4 regions of the Alteromonas sp. PRIM-21 genome follow, and region 1 is predicted to be linked to each of the others. Evidence: predicted binding sites of a transcription regulator. Region 1 holds the regulator's gene; each other region holds the start of a gene.
The links. Region 1 encodes sigma-54, which starts transcription at its own class of promoters, with help from an activator protein. Its sites were predicted from a motif close to GTTGGCACGNNNNTNGNNT; they were not measured.
Positions count from the first base shown of each region.

Region 2: a site for sigma-54 is predicted at 2,348-2,366, ahead of IW644_RS00245 (flagellar basal body rod protein FlgF). Genes of this name have one in related genera too.
Region 3: a site for sigma-54 is predicted at 2,020-2,038, ahead of IW644_RS13890 (BON domain-containing protein). Genes of this name have one in related genera too.
Region 4: a site for sigma-54 is predicted at 1,526-1,544, ahead of IW644_RS04495 (EF-hand domain-containing protein). Genes of this name have one in related genera too.

Region 1 covers NZ_JADOEK010000004.1:236,787-240,900, forward strand. Annotated here, with positions in the region: gene IW644_RS08805 (HPr family phosphocarrier protein) at 1-230, opposite strand, end outside; gene rapZ (RNase adapter RapZ) at 230-1,075, opposite strand; gene ptsN (PTS IIA-like nitrogen regulatory protein PtsN) at 1,159-1,602, opposite strand; gene hpf (ribosome hibernation promoting factor) at 1,616-1,903, opposite strand; gene IW644_RS08825 (RNA polymerase factor sigma-54) at 1,934-3,415, opposite strand; gene lptB (LPS export ABC transporter ATP-binding protein) at 3,489-4,114, opposite strand, start outside.
Region 2 covers NZ_JADOEK010000001.1:73,512-77,625, reverse strand. Annotated here, with positions in the region: gene IW644_RS00260 (flagellar basal body P-ring protein FlgI) at 1-18, opposite strand, end outside; gene flgH (flagellar basal body L-ring protein FlgH) at 39-719, opposite strand; gene flgG (flagellar basal-body rod protein FlgG) at 731-1,519, opposite strand; gene IW644_RS00245 (flagellar basal body rod protein FlgF) at 1,566-2,309, opposite strand; gene flgE (flagellar hook protein FlgE) at 2,535-3,920, opposite strand; gene flgD (flagellar hook assembly protein FlgD) at 3,935-4,114, opposite strand, start outside.
Region 3 covers NZ_JADOEK010000009.1:178,855-182,968, forward strand. Annotated here, with positions in the region: partial or broken gene IW644_RS13885 (polysaccharide lyase family 7 protein) at 1-765, shown strand, start outside; gene IW644_RS13890 (BON domain-containing protein) at 1,386-1,985, opposite strand; gene IW644_RS13895 (endonuclease/exonuclease/phosphatase family protein) at 2,432-3,415, shown strand; gene IW644_RS13900 (hypothetical protein) at 3,432-3,980, opposite strand.
Region 4 covers NZ_JADOEK010000002.1:1,498-5,611, forward strand. Annotated here, with positions in the region: gene IW644_RS04490 (AMP-binding protein) at 1-464, opposite strand, end outside; gene IW644_RS04495 (EF-hand domain-containing protein) at 823-1,401, opposite strand; gene IW644_RS04500 (DNA polymerase II) at 1,658-4,027, opposite strand.

The DNA of each region.
Region 1 (4,114 bases):
GCAGCAAGTGCATCGACCGCGTCATCACCATCGACAATAACATCTACCTGTTCGCCCTGATGACTTTCCAGCATCATCAAGCCTAAAACGCTACTTGCATCGGCTTCTTTATCACCTTTTTTCAAAATGATTTTGGCATCAAATTGATTAGCAAGCTTAACCAATTGCGTGGCTGCTCTAGCGTGTAAACCTAGTTTATTAACGATAGTAAGCGTTTTTTGAATAGTCATTACTGGTTAAGCTCTCGGTGACGAATTTGAACATCAGGATGTATTTCACTGAAGGTTTTCGACAAGGTTTGGGCAATATAGACAGAGCGGTGCTGGCCGCCGGTGCAACCAATCGCTACCGTTACATAGCTTCTATTGTTGCGCTCTAGGTGAGGAAGCCATGTGGTCATTAAGTTCTGTATCTGCCAGATGAATTTTGTTACTACGGGCTGTGAGCCTAAAAATACCTCTACGGGGGCATCTAACCCAGTAAGGTGTCTAAGGTCAGGCTCCCAATGAGGGTTGGGAAGGAAGCGCGCATCAAAAACATAATCTGCGTCTTTAGGAATGCCATGTTTAAAGCCAAACGATTCAAACACCAGTACAAGGCGTGAGCTCTTCTTCCCTAAAATACGTTCCCGAATGAGTTCGGCGAGTTGGTGTATCGTTAGCTTATCTGTATCAAGGTATAAATCAGCGCGTTCAGTAATTGGAGCAAGGAGCGCAGATTCTGCTCTGATAGCTTCTGATAGAGACTTATTTAGTTTAGCTAAAGGATGAAGACGGCGAGTTTCGCTAAACCGCTTGACCAGTACGTCATCGCTTGCGTCAATGTACACTATAGTCATCGACCAAGAAGAAGGCAGGTAATCTAGAATCTCTACCAAGTCATCTGGATTTTTGGGAAGATTCCTTACGTCGATACTTACTGCAACTTGGTCGTATTCATCAACAACAGTATGGGTGAGGGTGGGAAGCAAATTTACTGGGATATTATCAACACAGTAATAACCTAAGTCTTCCAAAGCGCGAAGTGCGACAGACTTACCAGACCCTGAACGACCACTGATTATGATCAGCTTCACCTAAACTCTCCCTTATATTCTGGTTTCATCGCATACGCGTTGTTGAATAAAGCGCCTATCTATAATGTATAGGCTCTTATGGCTTAACTTAATGCAGAAATAATCTCGTCGCTGGTTGTTGCGCGGCGTATTGTTTTAATTGTTTCTTTGTCACTGAGCTTACCGGCTACGGTAGCCAGTGTTTGAAGGTGTCCTTCGGTTTGCTCTTCGGGAACGAGTAGCGCAAAAAATATGTCTACGGGCTTTTCATCTAGGGCATCAAAGTTGATAGCTGGTGTGCTTGTAACAACAATTGCTATTACCTTCTCAAGGCCAGCCAGGCGACCGTGAGGCAGTGCTATGCCGTTGCCAATACCCGTGCTACCCATACGTTCTCGAGCCATTAAGCTATTTAAAACCGTTGCCTGGTCAATGTTATCATTTTGCTTGGCAGCGATATCAGCGATGATCTCAAGAATTCGCTTTTTACTATTACACTGAACCGCACACTCGGTGCGGTCCAGACTTACGATGGCTTGTATATCCATGCTTAATTAACTACTAATGTTTTTTCAGTTTTTCCTTATGCTTGATTACCTGCCGGTCGAGTTTATCAACCATGCTGTCAATCGCCGCATACATGTCGGTATTTTCTGAGGATGCGAATACTTCAGCGCCACTTAAATGAACAGTCGCTTCGGCTTTTTGATTTAATTTTTCAACGTTCAGGATGACATGCACATTAGAAATGTGATCAAAGTGACGTTCAAGTTTGCTGAACTTCGTATCGACATAATTACGCAAAGAGTCGGTGATTTCGACATGATGACCAGTAAGGTTGATTTGCATATTTCGTCTTCCTTATATATTTAAGCCCGGTTAGATAAGGCTTTTGCGTTGGTTCGACGGCGGGATCGATAACGATTCCCGGTATTTTGCTATTGTTCGCCGAGCGACTTTTATGCCTTGCTCGGCCAACAACGAAGCAATCTTGCTATCACTTAGGGGCTTGCTAGGATTTTCCGCAGCCACTAACTTCTTGATCAATGCACGAATCGCTGTAGATGAACATTCACCACCTGACTCAGTTGCTACGTGGCTTGAGAAGAAATACTTCAATTCGAAGATACCACGAGGCGTATGCATATACTTTTGCGTTGTCACACGGGAAATAGTCGATTCGTGCATATCTACCATTTCTGCGACATCATTTAGCACCATTGGTTTCATCATTTCCGGGCCGTGCTCAAAAAAGCCCATTTGCTGCTGCACAATACAATTTGCGACCTTCATTAAGGTATCGTTACGAGATTCAAGGCTCTTTATGAACCACTTGGCCTCTTGCATGTGTGAGCGGATGAATTGTGAATCGCTACTGTTCTTAGCACGGCGACTCATTGCTGCGTACTGTTGATTTACGCTTAATTTCGGCAGACTGTCGGGGTTTAGCTCAACCACCCAACGGCCATTTTTCTTGGTTACTGAGACATCAGGAATAACGTACTCAGGCTCTTTAGTAACTAAAGCACTACCTGGACGAGGATTCAAGGTTTGAAGTAAACGCATTGCTTCGCGCAGCTGATCTTCTTTTAATCGGCTCTTACGCATTAGGGTGCGGTAGTCTTTACTGCTCAGTAAATCTGAATATTCCTCAATAAGCTGCTTCGCTTCAGCAAGCCACGGTGTGTCTTCTGAAAACTGGCGCAATTGCACCATAAGACATTCTTGAGGGGTACGAGAACCTGAACCAATGGGGTCGAACATTTGAATGCGCTTAAGTACACATTCTATTTCGTCCATTTCGATAGGCTCTTCAAGATCATCATCGTTGACCGCTTCTAAGATATCGTCAAGAGTAACGGTCAAATAACCTGATTCGTCAATCGAATCGATGATTGCAGTAGCAATGGCGCGGTCAGTATCCGAAAAATGAGTGAGCCGCATTTGCCAAAGCAAGTGCTCTTGGATGTCTTCAGTGGTCTCACCTTGGAATATTTGTTCATCATCATTAGATGGACCAGGTGCAGGCGCAGAAGAAGCGGAATAATACTCATCCCAAGTGCTGTCGATAGGTAGCTCATCGGGAAGGTCATTCTTCTCCAGTGCATCTCCTGCTTCTAGCGTGTCGCTTGATGCAGAAGCTGTCGCTTCAGCAGCGCTATTGTCACTATCGACATTGTTCTTTTCTACTTGTGGCTCGTCGCTACCTTCTTCCACTTCTAAAAGCGGATTAGAGTCGAGCGCTTCTTGAATCTCTTGCTGAAGATCAAGCGTAGAAAGCTGCAGCAGCTTAATGGCCTGCTGCAGCTGAGGTGTCATTGTAAGTTGTTGGCTAAATTTTAGCTGTAAAGATGGTTTCATCTACGTCTTATTTAAATGCTCTAAATTAAATATACCAGAGCGAAACTGAAAAATGACAATTCGGTTACACTAACTATAGCCTGAATTGTTCGCCTAGGTATACGTCCCTTACTTTTTGATTACTTAAAACCTGTTCCGCAGTTCCTTGCGCAATAAGCTCGCCATGACTCACAATGTACGCTTTTTCGCAAACATCCAATGTTTCGCGTACGTTATGGTCCGTGATAAGGATACCAATACCCCTATCTCGCAGATGCTGTATTATCTTCTTTATATCATTAACTGATATTGGATCAACACCGGCAAATGGTTCGTCTAACAAAATAAATTGTGGTTTTGCTGCCAGAGCTCGAGCAATCTCTACGCGACGCCGTTCTCCCCCTGACAAACTCATCCCCGTACTATTACGTATATGGTTGATATTAAATTCATCAAGTAGGGCATCTGCTTCTTCTTCTTGCTGTTGTGAATTTAAATCTTTACGGGTCTGCAAAATGGCCATGATATTTTCATGTACCGTAAGCTTTCTAAATATTGATGCCTCTTGCGGGAGGTAGCCTATACCGCGGCGTGCGCGCTCATGCATTGGCTGGTGAGTAAGCTCATTATCATCAATTTCGATCTTGCCTTTGTCTAAGTTGACCAAGCCTACAATCATGTAAAAAGTAGTGGTCTTACCAGCGCCATTAGGGCCGAGAA
Region 2 (4,114 bases), on a different contig from region 1:
GACTGAAAATAAACGCATGTCCACTCTCCTACCAAAGCCTAAAGAGGCCACCAAGTTGAATCAAAGAACTTAGTTAACCAGCCCTTTTCTTGTGCTCTTGCAAAAGTACCCGTGCCTGAATATTGAATGCGAGCATTGGCTACCTTCGTAGACACTATCTCATTCTCAGGACTGATATCTGCAGGGCGAATAATGCCAGTTAGACGGATATACTCATCACCGTGGTTCAACGTTAGCCACTTCTCACCGCGAATAACTAAATTATTGTTTGGCAATACGTCTACAACAGTTACCGAAATAGCACCGTCTAGGCTGTTACTCTGGTTTGCTTCTGCATCACCGGTGAAATCACGGGACGAGCCGATACCTAATTGAATAGATTGACCGCCAATATTCACAGCCTGACCGCCAAGACCCGTAATCGTATCTAGGTTTACATTGGTATCTTTGGCTGTAGAAGTATCTGCAGATTTACTCGCAGAAGTGCTTTCGTTAAGGGTAACCGTAATGATGTCGCCAACTCGCCTAGCGGTAACATCTGAGTACAAACTGTTTGCCATGTGTGAACGAAACAAAGACCCATCTTCCACTACCGTTTCACGCGGGTAATCTGGCACTACTGGTGCAAACGAGGGGTCGTTTGCCTGTACAGGTGGTTCAGTTGTACTGGCGCAACCGCCTAGTAGCAGTAGAGCAGCAGATAAACCTAAAATACGCATGGCGCTACCTATTAAAGTTGCTGGATAACTTGACCAAGCATTTGGTCAACCGACGAAATGACTTTCGAGTTCATTTCGTACAAGCGCTGGCTTTCGATAAGGTTCACCAACTCTTCAGTTACGTTTACATTTGACGTTTCAAGGGTACCCTGAGAGATGTAACCTAACCCTTGAAGTCCAGGTATACCTTGAATAGGCGCACCGCTTGACGCTGTCTCTACAAAAAGGTTCTGTCCCGTAGGTTGAAGTCCCGTCGGATTCACAAAATCTGAAATATTTAACTGACCCAATACCTGAGGCTCTGCTTGTCCTCGGATACTCACGCTTATTTCACCATCCTGTGAGATAGTGATTTGCTGAGCATCTTCAGGAACTGCAATTTCAGGCTGAAGCAAGAAACCAGCACCAGAGGTAACGATTTGCCCTTGGTCGTTAAGTGAAAACTGACCATTCCGTGAATAAGCGATAGTGCCGTCGGGCTGCAAAATTTCAAAGTAGCCACGGCCTTGAATTGACATATCCAACGCATTTTCAGTGGTGAGCAAGTTACCCTGCGTATGTGCTTTTTGCGTAGCGACCACTTTTGAACCTGAACCAAGCATTAGTCCAGATGGTAGTTCGGTGTCAGCAGAGGAACGACCGCCTGGCTGGTTAATATTCTGATAAAGCAAATCTTCAAATACTGCGCGGTCTTTTTTAAAACCTACGGTTGATGCGTTTGCTAGGTTGTTAGACACCACTGCCACATCGGTTTGTGCGGCGTCTAGTCCGGTTTTACTAATCCATAGTGCTGGATGCATGTTAACCTCCGACGTTGCTCAAAGGGCAACGGTGTTTAAAATTCGTTTACAGTATGCGCAACAAAGAATTGCCACGGGTATCAAGCTCTTCCGCTTGTTTCATCACTTTTACTTGGAGCTCGTAGTGACGTTGAAGACTTATCATGTCTACCATCTCTTCAACAGCATTTACGTTAGAACCTTCAAGCATGCCAGACGCCACTTTTACGTTAGCGTTAGCGGGCGCAATTGAGCCATCTTCCATTCTAAATAAGCCGTCGGTGCCTCGCTCCATATCAGCGTAGTTTGGAGAAACTAGCTTGAGACGTCCTACTTCCTCGATAACATTGGCTGGGGCTCCCAGCTGCCTCATGGACAAGGTGCCATCAGCGGCAATGTTAAGATTGTCCAAAGGTACTGGAAGAAAAATAGGGCCGTTATCGCCTAGCACCACACGGTCGTGAATGTCTGTCAAAATTCCGTCATCGCCTAGTTTGAAGTTGCCATCACGGGAATAAGCTTCTTGACCATTTTGATCTCGCACCGCAAACCAACCATCCCCTTGAATGGCCACATCTAAATCTCGATCCGTTTTAATCATTGGACCCGACTCATAATTGTTAGACGGGCTTTCAGTCATAGAAAACACGCGGGTTGGCAAACCTTCGCCGTAAGCCGGCATCGATCTCGCTTGCTCTAATTGAGCTCTAAACCCGGTTGTCTGCGCGTTGGCTAAGTTGTTGGCTCTAACCCCAGTTCCTAATAGGTCTTGGGATGCGCCACTTGCTGCAATGTAGAGAAGTTTGTCCATGACTGACTTTTGACTCTGATTAAACCTTAAGCAAGATTTTGCAAAGGCGATGCCAATCTGTGGATTTTTAACCCAAGTAGAAAATATGAAAGGTATTAAATTGATATTTAAAGGAAAATAAAAGAGCCGCTGTTGTGCGGCTCTTGTAAATATCGGCAATAATGGCGGTCTTAAACGCCAACGTATTGCCGCTTTTATATTCTAACAAACGGCGCTTTACCTAAACTATCGAATGTTCAGAATAGTCTGGTTCAGTGAGTTGTTAACTTCGAGCGCTCTTGAGTTAGCCTGGAAGTTACGCTGAGCAATGATCATGTCGATTAGCTCAGTGGTCAGGTTAACGTTGGCTTGTTCAAGGGCCGATGAATTAATCTCACCGAAAGTACCGGTTGTTGCTTCACCTGCTAGCGCCTCACCTGAAAGAATACTCTCTTTCCACTGCGTGCTGCTTTCTTGCGTTAGGCCCTGCTCATTAGAGAAACGAACGAGCGCAACACGAACAATAGGCTCAGAGGTTCCGTTAGAGAAGGTAGCGCGCACTAAGCCATCAGGACCGATATCGATACCTGTTAGTCGGCCTACTGGCAGACCATCTTGTTCTAGTGAGGTTACTTCAAAGGCTGAAGCAAACTGAGTCGGTTCATTAGGTGTGGCGCTATTTACATCAAGATTAAAATCTATGCTTATCTGCTGCGTAGGATCCGAACCATTTGCAAGAATACCCGCACCTAGCGCTTCAGTTTGCATTTTAAAATCTAGTGTTGGTAAGCCATCTGGCGTTTCCATACCAGAAAAATCACCACCCTGAGAGAAAATAAGTTTAGATGCGGTTACGGCATTACCTGTATTACCGCCCACCGAGTTAACTGCTGTAGTAGGGTCGGTATCGGCACCTGTCGAGTCAGTCATGTCAACTAGGGTATCGTCTATCGCGGTAGCAACATACCATTCATTATCTACGCCTACTGTATTATCCTTGATAAAGTAATAAGTCATTACATGACTGTCACCTAATGAATCATATACAGTAACTGACGTCGCCGCGTTGTACGTTAACGGATCTTCTGGGTCAAAATCTTGCGGATCTAACGCAGCATCGCCGGCCGGTAGATTCATGCGAATATCGACTTCTGAAGTTTGCGCGGGTGAACCTGATGAATCAGGAATACGCACTGGCTCAGTGGTACTTAGCGCAACCGATGCGCTTGTACCATCAGAGTTTACTGGGAAACCCAGAAGGTTGTCGCCGTTACTGTTAACCACAAAGTTATCACTATCTAACTTAAACTGACCGGCACGAGTGAACGAGAAGTCACGAGAAGTGATTTCAGGTACGGTAGCAAAAAAGCCGTTACCCGTAATAGCAAGGTCAAGCGATGTATTCGTAAACTGAAGGCTACCTTGAGAAAATTGCTGTGCAACTTCTTGGGTAAGAACACCGTCACCTACTTTCGTTTTACCACCTGACAGCAATGATGCCGCATAAACGTCGCCAAATTCAGCTCGTGATTCTTTAAAGCCAACTGTATTAACGTTTGCGATGTTGTTGGCGGTTACATCCAAATCTTTTTGTGCGGCCGATACGCCACTCAGTGCAATATTAAAAGACATTATTGATTCTCCTACTAACTGCCGATTTGGATGACGTCATCAAGATTGATACTGACATCACCATCCAAATTCAAAATTACGCCCTGACCGCTGCCGGCCAAGCTGACACTTCCAACATGACGATTGACGGCAGTATTCAGCTGAACACCTTCACCGTTTAGTTCGCCGGTAGCGCTGATAACATATTCACCAGG
Region 3 (4,114 bases), on a different contig from region 1:
AGCGAACTTCGTCACATGCTTCGCGGTTCTAACACGCGTATAAAAACTCACTCCCCCAAGAATAACTTTACTGTCGCTAGCAACCCTATTTCAGACCGCTTTGCGCAAGTAGGCGGAAAATTAAATGCCACGCTTAAAGTGCAGCACGTTGCTACCAGAGCTAAATACCCTGACAAAGCGCCGGCTTTTTCAGTGGTAGTGGGCCAAATACACGCCAGTAAATGGAAGAAAAAGGTCAAAGGGTTTGGTTGGGGTAATGAACCACTTAAGATTTATTATAAAAAGTGGCCACAGCATGAAACTGGTTCCGTATTCTGGACGTATGAGCGCAACTTGCCCAAAAATGATAAAAACCGTACTGATATTGCTTATCCAGTTTGGGGAAATTTATGGACCGATCCAGAAGACCCGGGTAGCGAAGGTATTAAACTTAACGAGAACTTTAGCTATGAAGTTAACGTTCACGGCGATGTGATGTACCTAAGCTTTAAATCAGACGGACACGAAACCGTTAATTATGCTATTAATCTTGCCAATGGGGTAAATGCCTATGGTGAGCTAGACCAGCACGATCACCCTTACGGCTATACGCTAGATTGGAATTATTTTAAAGCGGGCGCTTATAACCAATGCAGTACTAAAGATGATGATGGCTTTTGGTACGCTGCATGTATGGGTACAGGAAACTGGGAAGAAGATAAGAAAAATGGTGACTATGTACAGGTCGCGTTTTCCAACTTAACGGTAGGTGAAAGCAGCGAACCGACTGAAACCTTCAAAGCGAACCTAATTACGCAAAAACCTGGGGCGCAAAGACCTGTGGCGAAAAGCGACAATGTTAAGATTGGCGCTACGCTAAACAAAAAAGAAGCGATATCCATTGATGCTATTCCTACTTCCGCGTTAACGGCAATAAAAAGTGTTGCTCCTAACTTTGCGATACAAGAAGTTGAGAAGGAATACAAACACGATCATGTATATCTTGATGTTGAAGGTGAAGACGCTAACGGCAATGAAATAGAATTCGATATGCTGCAAGATGGCGAGCAGTGGAAAATTGTTGAAGTACAGCGGGATTTAACTATGGAAGATTTACCTTCCGCGGTAAAAACACTTATCAAGAAGCAGGAAAACTCTGATCAAGTTAGGCGTATCATTGAGAGTAAGCAATACGGAACTGATATTACGATTTACGAATTTTATCTAGTGGCAGAAAATGGCACTGAATCCCGTAAAGAAATTAAATCTGAAAATGGTGAAGTTGTCTTATTGGATGAAGAGTGGAAACACTAGTTATGTCGAAGTGCTAACCATTCTACCTTACTTAGGCTAGGCAGAAAAAAAGGGGCGAATGCCCCTTTTCATTAAATCGAATAAAGAAACCTTTAATTCATTGCAGTTTCAGTAACTACACGTAGGTCGCTTTCAACATCTTTTACGTCAGAAGCATTTTTAGCAATTTCCACTGCTAGGTCACGCTCGGCGTCAGAATCAACTTCACCAGTCAGTGTTACCACACCATTTTCTACGTCAACATCAATGTCAAAGCCTGAAATATCGGTATCCATTAAAAGGCGAGTCTTTATTACTGTAGCAATTTTGGCGTCCGTCAGTTCGCTTGTGCCTTCATCTACGGTGTCTTCCATATCGTCAGACATCTCTTTGTGCATATCGTTATCAGCAACAACGGTAAGCTTGTTGTCTACCGAAGTGACACCGTCGATGTTAGTTACCAACTCTTCAGCTAGTTTTTTATCGACAGAATTTTCAACCTTGCCTGTAAGAACGACGTTGCCGTCTTTCACGTCGGTGTTAATGTCGAATGAATCTAGATTGCCATTGAACAACAGCGTAGCCTCTGCTTTACCGTCAATCCATGCGTCTTTAGCACCTTTTTCCCACTTATTGTCTGTGTCCATATCACCAGCATAAGCAGCTGTAGTTAATGTTGTAGCAACAATCATAGAAATAATTGAACGTTTCATAACATTTCTCCTTTGTCGAAACTCACAACTACAGGTGCTAAAACCTTGCCAACATAATATCCTATTGTTTTATATGCATTAATTATTGACTTTCGACTATATCGGTCTTCTGAAGTTTGCAAACTTTGCCTGTTTTCGAGAATTTTTTACTTAACACAAGCAAATTGTGTATGCCCCTCGGAAATTACGCTATTTATAAGTTGCCACTTAATGTTTCTATGGAAAAACACAGTGGAAACAACATGGTGGAATTAACATTAAAAAAATACATAGAACTATGCACAGATACTGACGCTCAATAGAAAGGTAAGGTTAAACTTATTTTAGGAAACCGCCGTAATTATAACTATTGTTTTATCATCATCCACATAACCTTTACCAAGCCAACTAACTTTTTGGTTTGGGTAAGATGTGTTTTGTCAGTTTTATTCAAGGACCATCTAGACATGGATACTGCACTCACTGCTGCTTCAGTCTTTTTTATCGCTGTAAGCTGGGCTCCGCTTCTACCTTCTTCACACTGGTTGGTAAGGGTGTGGGAGTTTCCACGACTTCAAATAGCAGCAATTATTTCTTTATTACTTATTGGGTATGCTTTTAAAGCAACGTATTACGCCCCGTTAAATAGCCTTTCGCTAATTTTGGTCGTAGGTTTAATTGTTAGCTTGATTTACCAGGTAGTTTGGATAATCCCCTACACTCCTCTTTACAAGCGTGAAGTAAAACGCGTGGGTAATGAAGACACAAGTCGCAAACTAAGCGTGCTTTCCAGTAATGTATATATGCCAAACAACGATTTTCGCAAACTCATTGAGCATGTGCGTAATAAACACCCTGACTTTCTGGTCACCCTTGAATCTAATGAAAAGTGGCAAAAGGGCATTAGCGAAATAGAATCAGAATATCCTTACCGAAAATTTTGCCCATTAGAAAATCTTTACGGCATGCATCTATACAGCAAAATCCCATTTGAAGAGGCTACACTGCGTTTTATGATAGAAGACGATGTTCCATCTATGAGAGTAAAAATCAACCATCATGGACAGGACATACTGCTTTATTTTCTTCATCCAAAACCGCCAAGCCCCACCGAAAATACCTATGCTAAACCGAGGGATGTCGAGTTGACCGTAGTCGGAGAGGAAATTGCTAAAACAGAAGGTCCAATCATAGTCGCTGGCGATCTAAATGACGTAGCCTGGTCACCTACTACCAGGAAATTTAAGAAAATAAGCGGCCTATTAGATCCTAGGGAAGGCCGAGGCTTTTTTAACACGTTCCACGCAAAGTACCCGTTGGTGAAGTGGCCGCTAGATCACGTTTTTCACTCTAAACACTTTGGTTTAGTAAACATTGAGAAGTTAGAGGGGGTGGGATCTGACCACTACCCTCTTTATACCGAACTTGCGTTAATGACCGACAAAGAATAATGCAATTCAAGGATGTTTAACGAGCCCCACGATGCTTTACACACCACATGAGGCTGTCGCAAGCCTCTTCACGCTTTTTGAAGTGTGCCAAACCAATTAAGCTATGCTCTCTTGGCCAAACAGCTTGGTTGAGGAGCTCTTTATCATTTGCGAGAAGTTGCTCGCTATCTAGCATAATCTCAATGGCTTTTTTATTGGGCTTTATCAGCGTAGGCTTAGCGTCTTTAACCAAAGCTGAGCGTACACAAATATACTCTCGCTTTACAGGGTCGCGTACCACGCCGATATAGTCATTGTCACAAATGATAGCAGGCCAGCCTTCCGTTATTCTACTTTGCCCGAACATGATAAGTGTAAAAGCAACAAGAACAAAAAGTGTTAGACCAATAAACTGCGCGCTCAAATCAGGTGCCACACTTACAATAACCCCAACAACAGCCGCAAAAAATATCCAACCACCGAAAACTCTACGCATAGCGTTTGGTGAGATACCTGATATAACATCAACCAATTTTAGAGATTGCTTGTCATAGTTTCGAATAATTACAGACGATTGTGATTCCACAGCCTTTGTCCACCAAAGAAAAATACGAAATACAGAAATTAATACGTTACAAGTAAGGCTGAAGATTTACCTACACTCTGAATGAGTAAACACCAATTTTAAAAGACGAATTTTACTCGATAGGAAACGTGTTA
Region 4 (4,114 bases), on a different contig from region 1:
TCTAGTTCCGGAGCTAGTTCTTTCAAAATGGCGATGTAATTTGAGTGTTTAAAAGACTGTGCCATCACCAAGTGCTTTACCCCGACATTGTTAATAGCAAAGGCTAATTCATCTGGGCGGTAAGCTGGGTTAAGACATACCATGATCGCGCCAATTCTTGCCGTGGCCATTTGTACAAGTGACCACTCGATGTTATTGGGGGACCATATGCCAACTCGATCACCTGGCTCTACGCCATTGGCAAGTAAACCACAGGCCACACGTTCTACTTCATGCCAGTATTGCTGATAGGTCCAGTGAATACTTTGATGTTTTACGATGATCGCTGGGTTATCGCCATAATTGTCGACAACCTTTTTGAAGTATTGACCTATTGTGAGTGATGTAAGTTCAGCATCACTAGGACCGCTAAACTCACTTTTTTGAAGTGGAAATACAGTGTTTAACTGTGTATTTGATTCCATTATTCCTTGCCTCCATGCGCGTACGCATATGATTTAAATGTAATTTTGGATAATCGCCATCATGATTTTGAAATCGAAGTACACAATAGCGACCTTTGCGCTAATTACAGGATGCGCAATTGTGTAAACAAAATGTTTAACCTTTATTAACAATATGGTTGCAAATGCGTTTTGTCGACAAGATGTTGGTCGTATACGGTGCTGTTTAACGAAAAAAATTAGCGTTTCGTCGCAGACCATTTATTAGGGGGGCGAACTGGTGAACTTCGTGGGGTTGTATTGTTTGAGGGAAAATAAAAAAGCCCCGCACTTTAAGCGGGGCTACATAGTTGGGAATACTATGAATTACTTAATTTAACTATTCTGATTCAATCTCTTCAAAATAGGTACGGTATTCCATACGAGTTATGTACGAATCTCCGTCTTCATCCATTGAGTCAAAGTCGCCTTCAACGTCGGCCATTTCTAGTTCTTTCTCACTAATCTTACCATCGCTATCCATATCGATTTTAGTGAACTTAGTATTGGCCGTTGCAGACATCTCAGTACGCAACTCTTTATTCTTTTCTGAAATCATTTCGTTATCAGCTTTAGAAAAAAGTGCTGGATTGCCTTCTTCAGTTAGTACAGCGTCTGTTGTACCTTCAGTTTTTACCTGCGTGATAACCTCATCACTGAACATAGATGGCTTTTCATCAACAAATGAATTAAATTCTGCGCGGCTAACCATACTGTCGCCGTCAGTATCCATTTTAGATACTAATTTACTGTCGATTGTACCTGACGATTCTGAACCGACTATGTAGCCATTACCATCTTGATCGAGCGCATTAAAGCTCTTAGAAATTTTTTCTTCATGATGCCCTGCGAATGCTGACGCAGAAAGTGTAGCTGCAACAACAGCACTAGTAATCATACTTAACTTTGTGATCTTCATAATCAAATTCCTTCTGTTTCTCTTTGCGAACACGGGCTATCAATTGCCCTAATCACTAAATTGAACGCATGTTGATTGAAGTTAATACTTCGCACAAACCTATTTAGCTACTCACAAATATCTTATTCACTTGTCGTGCCAACGAGCTAAGTTATTGAAAATACTTGCAATAGCTAAAGTTGGAAATAGATTCAGAGTGTAATGCTTTTGTTAATTTGTCACGAAGCCTGAAAGATCTTCATACAGATAAACATAATTAAAATAAGGAAAGTTGAGCGTTAGCTATGCGTTCAAAGCTAAGGGATATCATTGGCAATATACTGTCAGCAATGGGTTTTATCTGTTTCTCTATATAGTGGTCATAGTCAAGCGGCGCAGAGATTGTTTCCACCGTTTGCGGCCCTTGAACGGTAATGACATAGGCTATGGAAGTATTAGATTGGTAGCGAAGTGGTAAACCCTGTTCTTCAAATAATTTGTCGGCCCGTCTCGCCGCTTTAACGTGAGGGGGAAGAGATTTCACATACGAAGAAAGTGGTTTTCTGAGTCGCTTTTTATAGACCAACTCTTCATCCATCTTTCCCGCTTTTACTGCGTTTAGCGTTTTATTGATGTACTGCTTTACAGGTTCATTAGTAAAGACTCTTCTGTATAATTCGTATTGGAATTCTTTAGCAAGCACTGTCCAATCCGAACGCACGTTCTCTAGACCTTTAAAGATAAGCTCACCGTCTTTCATCCCTGCGTAGCGTTTTTTACTACCTTCAGAAGAGCCACGAATTGTTGGCATAAAGAAGGTAGAAAAGTGAGATTCGAACTCAATCTCCAAATGGCAATCAATGTCGAACTGACGCTTAAGTAACTCAGTCCATTTTTGGTTAATAATTTTGGCAAGCTCGCGACCTGTTTCAGAAGGTGTACCTAGTGCAGTATTTCCTTCAACATGCACAAAAGTTGAATCGGTATCACCGTAGATAACTGTATAGCCCAATTCTTCAATCCAACTCGCGGTGGTTTGCATGATCTCATGCCCCCGCAATGTAATTGAACTCGCAAGACGAGGATCGTAAAAAGGACAGCCTCCGCTACCAAGTACTCCATAGAAGGAGTTCATTAATATCTTAATCGCCTGAGAGCGAGGTGCGTCTTTCTGTTTTTTTGCTTCGTCGCGCTGAAGCCATAAGTTTTCAATGATGGATGGCAGAAAGTGAGATTCACGACTAAATACTGCGCCCTTAAACCCCTCTATTGCCGTATCAGGAGACTTAAGTCCTTCTGCAAGCCCTAACGGGTCGATTTTGAACGTTCGAATAATAGAAGGGTATAGGCTTTTAAAATCGAGTACTAAAACATCTTTGTACAAGCCAGGTTGGGAGCGCATGACATAACCGCCAGGGCTAGCTAAACCGCCATTTTCAGGCCTCACTCCAGCGACATAAGACTTGCGGTGTAACTTGGGCAAATAGACGTTTAAAAACGCCGCTACCGAGCCTCCCGGTCGGCTCATATCTAAGCCGGTAAGAATGCTGCGCAAAGCCAGAAAATCAATAAACTGGGTTTTATCCTGAATACGGTTTACTAGTTCAGTGTCTTTAAAGTTGTAGTTCGCGAGTGCAACAGGATCGCTATGATAAAGGTGTTTTATCGCTTCAAGTTTATCGGCAGCTTGAATAAGCTTATTTTCACCAAGTAGTTCTTCAGAAACATGGTCAAGGGAGAAGGACTCAAACTGATAAGTCATGGTTTTAAGTGCTTCGATACCATCAATCACGCATCGTCCAGGTACATCAACGAGTGTCTGATCTTCCCACTGTCTTACTGAAGCCTCTCGGCCATGGCGGCCAATAGCATAATTGAGCGAATTTGACTTAGCACGGCGGGCGAGCACAGCCATATCGAATTGCTTAACATTCCAACCCAAAATAATGTCTGGGTCGTAGGAGGTAAGGTGTGAAAAAAAGGCTTCTAGCAGTTCTTTCTCAGATCCAACCGTAATGAGCGTGTATGGACTGTCTTCTTGCTCCTGTAATGTCTGCCCAATAAAACTCGGTGGGCAAACAAGCAGCACTACACTTTTTCCTTCGCCTGCGAGTGCAATGCTGAACAGCTCTTCGTGTTCATTACACTCAATATCTATACTTAACGATGTAAAAGTAGTTCTGAAATGGCAGGGCCTAATCTGCGCATTTTCTATAACAAGTTGTGACGTATCATCGACAACTTGTGGAGTAACGAATTCCACTGCGCCATACACAAAGCGCTCCATTAGATAGCGATCGGCCACCCGAATATCGGCTTCATACAATACAATACTTTGCTCTTGAGCGCGTTGACGAAGCTGATGCATTTGCGATTCAGTGGCAGTTTTAACCGTAGCAACAGGTACTTGCTCTAGTGTGTAAAAACCATCTTCTGAAATAATGATCTTAGCTGGAATGCGGCCAGCAATGTCGCGCAATGCAGCACATTGTTCAAGGGGCACAAAGCAAGTGGGGTTTTGAGGCGACGATATTAATCTAGCGGTGTTATTGGCGGTTTTGACCCAGAGTTCAACATATACTTTGCCTCGCTGGGTAAACGTACTTTTGTTGAGTATGAACCCTTGCTGTATTACTGGGGTTGACATGAATTTGTTTTTACTAACCGCTTCTTTAAAGGTGTCAATGTATTAGGGAAGCCCTAAGTGCATGGACGCTGATCGAATTTTTATAAC